DNA from 2 places in the Citrobacter sp. C1 genome. Region 1 is predicted to be linked to the other one. Evidence: predicted binding sites of a transcription regulator. Region 1 holds the regulator's gene; the other holds the start of a gene.
What was found. Region 1 encodes CRP, which controls carbon source genes, mostly activating them, when cyclic AMP is high. Its sites were predicted from a motif close to ATGTGANNNNNNTCACAT; they were not measured.

Region 1 (3,157 bases):
TGATTGCGGTAACAGGATCCAGCGGCGCGGGGACCACCACCACCAGCCTCGCGTTTCGTAAAATTTTCGCCCAGTTAAATCTGCGCGCCGCCGAGGTGGAAGGCGACAGTTTTCACCGCTATACCCGTCCGGAGATGGACATGGCGATCCGCAAAGCGCGCGACGCCGGGCGACACATCAGTTACTTCGGCCCCGAAGCCAACGACTTCGGCCTGCTGGAACAAACCTTCAGCGAGTACGGCCAGACCGGCAAAGGCCAGTCACGAAAATATCTGCACACCTACGATGAAGCCGTTCCGTGGAATCAGGTTCCGGGAACGTTTACCCCGTGGCAGCCGCTGCCTGAACCCACAGACGTCTTATTCTATGAAGGCCTGCACGGTGGCGTGGTGACGCCGCAGCAAAACGTGGCGCGGCATGTTGATCTGCTGGTCGGCGTGGTACCGATCGTCAATCTGGAGTGGATCCAGAAGCTGACCCGCGACACCAGCGAGCGCGGTCACTCCCGCGAGGCGGTAATGGATTCGGTGGTACGTTCAATGGACGACTACATTAATTACATCACCCCGCAGTTTTCCCGTACGCATATTAACTTCCAGCGTGTACCGACCGTCGACACCTCCAATCCTTTTGCCGCCAAAAGCATTCCGTCACTGGATGAAAGCTTTGTAGTGATTCATTTTCGTAATCTGGAAGGCATCGACTTCCCGTGGCTGCTGGCGATGCTGCAGGGCTCATTCATTTCCCATATCAATACATTAGTGGTGCCGGGCGGCAAGATGGGGCTGGCGATGGAATTGATTATGCTGCCGCTGGTCCAGCGACTGATGGAAGGCAAAAAAATCGAGTGAAGCGTGGGAAGTGCCCGATGGCGTTACGCTTATCGGGCCTACAAATCAACATCATCCATCCGGCATCAGGGATTACGCGGCAATCACTTCATAGGAATGGGTAATATTCACCGCTTTTTCCAGCATCAGCGCCACGGAGCAGTATTTTTCCGCGGAGAGATCGACGGCGCGAGACACCGAAGCGTCTTTCAGATCGTTGCCAGTAACGATGAAATGCAGATTAATATGGGTAAACAGACGCGGCGCTTCTTCACGACGCTCGGAAGTGAGCTTCACTTCGCAGTTGGTCACATCCTGACGACCCTTTTGCAGGATCGACACCACATCAATGGCGCTACAGCCACCCGCAGCCATGAGTACCATTTCCATCGGGCTCGGCGCTTTATCACCGGAGTTACCGTCCATCAAGATTTGGTGGCCTGAGGCGGACTCACCGAGGAAGGTTAACCCCTCAACCCACTTTACACGCGCTTGCATATTTCGTAACTCCAATGTTTCAATTTTCCTGACAGATTACGCGTACATAACAATTCTCGCAACGGAAGGCGACCTGAGTCATGCTGAAGCGAGACACCAGGAGACACACGGCGAAAGCTATGCTAAAACAGTCAGGATGCTACAGTAATACATTGACGTACTGCATGTATGCAGAGGACATCACATTACAGGCTGCAGTTCACTTTTTAGCAGCCCCTTTCCCAGGTAGCGGGAAGCATATTTTTGCAACCCCAGAGGCAGCGTCGTGTTCTGACTCTGGAGACAGCTTATAACAGAGGATAACCGCGCATGGTGCTTGGCAAACCGCAAACAGACCCGACTCTCGAATGGTTCTTGTCTCATTGCCATATTCATAAGTACCCATCGAAGAGCACGCTGATTCACCAGGGTGAAAAAGCGGAAACGTTGTATTACATCGTTAAAGGCTCAGTGGCAGTGCTGATCAAAGATGAAGAAGGGAAAGAAATGATCCTCTCTTATCTGAATCAGGGCGATTTCATTGGTGAATTAGGCCTGTTTGAAGAAGGCCAGGAACGTAGCGCCTGGGTACGTGCCAAAACCGCATGTGAAGTTGCTGAAATTTCATACAAAAAATTTCGTCAATTAATCCAGGTTAACCCGGATATTCTGATGCGCCTGTCTTCTCAGATGGCTCGTCGCCTGCAGGTAACGTCCGAAAAAGTGGGCAACCTGGCCTTCCTGGATGTCACCGGTCGTATCGCCCAGACCCTGTTGAACCTGGCGAAACAACCTGACGCGATGACCCACCCGGACGGCATGCAGATCAAAATCACCCGTCAGGAAATTGGCCAGATCGTTGGCTGCTCCCGTGAAACCGTTGGTCGTATCCTGAAAATGCTGGAAGATCAGAACTTGATCTCCGCGCACGGTAAGACCATCGTCGTCTACGGCACGCGTTAACCTCGTCGAAATGGCGCGTTACCTGGTAATGCGCCATTTTTGTTTGCACCGATGTGGCGAAGACTGATTTATCACCCAGAGATCAACTACGCACTACGACAAACGCTGGTGCTGTGTTTACCCGTGGCTGTCGGTCTTATCATCGGTCAGCTTCATCTGGGGCTGCTGTTCTCCCTCGTCCCCGCCTGCTGCAACATTGCCGGTCTTGATACCCCGCATAAGCGATTTTTTAAACGCTTAGTTATTGGCGCGTCACTGTTTGCCGGATGTAGCCTGATCATGCAGCTATTGCTGGCAGAAAGCATTGCGCTCCCGCTGATCCTTACCGGCCTGACGCTGATTCTCGGCGTGACCGCCGAGTTAAGCCCGCTGCATGCACGACTGCTGCCCGCCTCACTGATTGCGGCAATTTTCACGCTAAGCCTGGCTGGCAACATGCCGGTCTGGGAACCGCTACTGATCTATGCGCTGGGAACATTGTGGTACGGCGCGTTCAACTGGTTCTGGTTCTGGTTGTGGCGTGAGCAGCCGCTGCGCGAATCGCTCAGCCTGTTATATCGCGAACTGGCCGATTACTGTGAAGCGAAATACAGCCTGCTAACCCAGCACGTCGATCCCGAAAAAGCGCTGCCCCCGCTGCTGGTTCGCCAGCAAAAAGCGGTGGATCTGATCACCCAGTGCTATCAGCAAATGCATATGCTGTCGGCGCATCACAACAACGAGTACAAACGCCTGCTGCGGGCCTTTCAGGAGGCGCTGGATTTGCAGGAGCATATTTCCGTCAGCCTACATCAACCAGAAGAGGTGCAGAAGCTGGTCGAACGCAGTCATGCAGAACAGGTGATTCGCTGGAATGCGCGCACCGTCGCCGACCGGTTACGCGTACT
Region 2 (3,157 bases), 1.9 Mb from region 1:
GTTGGTACGCTTTCGCAACCCGGTCTATGGTTGACGGCAATCGGCCTGTCGCAATTTATCAGTAATGTGCCCAGCACTATTTTGCTGCTGAACTACGTCCCGCCAACGGTATTGCTGGCTTGGGCGGTCAATATTGGTGGTTTTGGACTGTTACCGGGATCGCTGGCGAACCTTATTGCCTTACGCATGGCAAACGATCGACGGATCTGGTGGCGTTTTCATTGGTATTCGGTGCCGATGCTGATCTGGGCGGCGCTGGTGGGATATGGTTTGCTGCAGATGATGTGAGGATTATGCCCGATGGCGCTAGCGCTTATCGGGCCTACTTAATCTGTAGGCCGGATAAGGCGACAGCCGCCATCCGGCATTTTTTGATGCTTAGTTCAGACGAACCGGCATACCAGAACGGTTCTGGACTGCCTGCTCAACGACGGCCTGGTCGACATCCGGCTGAGCGGTGATGCTCTTAATGCTCTTGGTCAGCGTAATCGGTACGATTTCCCCGCCTTCGAACTGTTCTTCGGTAGTAGACAGTGGGTTATGCACCTCAATATAGCGACTGCCGTCTGGCTCGGTCGTCGCTTTTACCGGTTCATCGATAAACTGGACGCGCGTGCCGACTGGAACGTTTTCAAACAGGAACTTGATATCTTCATTACGCAGACGCACGCAGCCGTGGCTGACGCGTAAGCCAACACCGAAGTTCGCGTTGGTCCCGTGGATGGCATACAGGCGACCGATATACAGTGCGTACAGACCCATCGGGTTATCCGGACCGGCCGGAACAACGGCTGGCAGCGGTTCGCCCGCAGCGCGGTATTCTGCGTGCATCTTGGCGGTTGGCGTCCAGGTCGGACCGGCTTTCTTACGTTCAACTTTGGTGGTCCAGTTAACCGGCGTGTCTTTACCTAACTGGCCGATACCAATCGGTAAAACGATCACGGTGTTGGTGCCTTTCGGGTAGTAGTACAGACGCATTTCAGCGCTGTTGATAACAATACCTTCATGCACGGTATCCGGCAGGATCAGCTGCTGAGGAATGTTCAGCACGGTGCCGCCCTTCGGCAGGAAGGTATCCACGCCCGGGTTGGCTTCCAGCATGTTGGACAGACCCATCTGGTATTCAGCCGCATAGTACTCCAGCGGTTGGGTGTTGCCTTCAGGAATGGTGATGACCTGGTTCTGGCCAATCAAACGGCTACCATCGGTAGGCAGCGGGTACGTGACGGCTGAGGCAGTGTTACAAAAACCAACTACTGCGAGCGCCGCCGCGAAAAGCGTTGTCAATTTCATATTCATTTTTGCGAGATTCTGAAGCCAAGCAGGCTAGTGGGTTGAGATTTATGTAGTGTTGGGCACGCATTATATGTGCATTCGGAGCAACAAGGAATTCGGATGTGTACTAAATCACATTTTTTTCCCTTTGCTTTCACTTTAACCCTCACGCACGAGAGGCGCGATCTTATTCCAGACTTATGGCATAATAAGCGGTTCGTCACATATTTCTTCTTTCAGGATACGCCAGTGTTAGTTTCCAGCAACGTCACCATGCAGTTCGGCAGTAAGCCGCTGTTTGAAAATATTTCCGTCAAATTTGGCGGCGGCAACCGTTACGGCCTGATTGGCGCCAACGGTAGCGGTAAATCCACTTTTATGAAAATTCTCGGCGGCGACCTCGAACCGACGCTGGGTAACGTTTCCCTCGATCCGAACGAACGCATTGGTAAGCTGCGTCAGGATCAGTTCGCTTTTGAAGAGTTCACCGTTCTGGACACCGTTATTATGGGTCACGCTGAACTGTGGGAAGTGAAACAGGAACGTGACCGTATCTATGCGCTGCCGGAAATGAGCGAAGAAGACGGCTACAAAGTTGCCGATCTTGAAGTTAAATACGGCGAGATGGACGGCTATTCGGCGGAGTCTCGCGCCGGTGAACTGCTGCTGGGCGTCGGTATTCCGGTAGAACAGCATTACGGCCCGATGAGCGAAGTGGCACCAGGCTGGAAGCTGCGTGTGCTGCTGGCGCAGGCGCTGTTCTCTAACCCGGACATCCTGCTGCTCGATGAACCGACCAACAACCTGGACATTGATACCATTCGTTGGCTGGAGCAGACGCTGAACGAGCGTGACAGCACCATGATCATCATTTCGCACGACCGTCACTTCCTGAACATGGTCTGTACGCATATGGCGGATCTGGACTACGGCGAGCTGCGTGTTTATCCGGGTAACTATGATGAATACATGACGGCAGCAACCCAGGCACGTGAGCGTCTGTTGGCCGATAACGCCAAGAAAAAAGCGCAAATTGCCGATCTGCAATCCTTCGTCAGCCGCTTTAGCGCCAACGCTTCGAAATCTCGTCAGGCGACTTCTCGTGCGCGTCAGATTGATAAAATCAAGCTCGACGAAGTGAAAGCATCCAGCCGTCAGAACCCGTTTATCCGTTTCGAACAGGATAAGAAACTGTTCCGTAACGCGCTGGAAGTCGAAGCACTGACCAAAGGTTTTGATAACGGCCCGCTGTTTAAAAACTTCAATCTGCTGTTGGAAGTGGGCGAAAAGGTTGCCATCATCGGGGCTAACGGCGTGGGTAAATCGACCATGCTGAAAGTGCTGGTCGGCGACATGGAGCCGGATAATGGCACCGTTAAGTGGTCTGAGAATGCGCAAATCGGCTACTACGCGCAGGATCACGAATATGAGTTCGAAAACGATATGACCGTTTTCGAATGGATGAGCCAGTGGAAACAAGAAGGCGATGACGAGCAGGTTGTTCGCAGCTTCCTTGGTCGTCTGCTGTTCAGCCAGGACGATATCAAAAAGCCTGCTAAAGTGCTGTCCGGTGGTGAAAAAGGGCGCATGCTGTTCGGTAAGCTGATGATGCAGAAACCGAATATTCTGGTGATGGATGAACCTACCAACCACCTGGATATGGAATCTATCGAATCGCTGAACATGGCGCTGGAAATGTATCAGGGCACGCTGATCTTTGTTTCTCACGACCGCGAATTCGTCAGCTCGCTGGCCACCCGCGTGATTGAGATTACGCCGGAACGCGTAATCGACTTCACCGGTAACTACGAAGACTATCTGCGTAGCAAAGGCGTCGAATAATTATTCCGTCGTCTTTCGTGTTACAGGTGTGTTGGCTGCA

Region 2: IB214_RS16720 (ABC-F family ATPase) is a predicted target of CRP. The motif match lies at 1,396-1,413, and genes of this name have one in related genera.

What each region holds. Positions count from the first base shown of each region.
Region 1 is NZ_CP115035.1:354,777-357,933, reverse strand. It holds gene IB214_RS01680 (phosphoribulokinase) at 1-851, shown strand, start outside; gene IB214_RS01675 (OsmC family protein) at 924-1,328, opposite strand; gene crp (cAMP-activated global transcriptional regulator CRP) at 1,638-2,270, shown strand; gene IB214_RS01665 (YccS/YhfK family putative transporter) at 2,322-3,157, shown strand, end outside.
Region 2 is NZ_CP115035.1:3,449,122-3,452,278, reverse strand. It holds gene IB214_RS16730 (anion transporter) at 1-288, shown strand, start outside; gene ldtB (L,D-transpeptidase) at 379-1,299, opposite strand; gene IB214_RS16720 (ABC-F family ATPase) at 1,525-3,117, shown strand.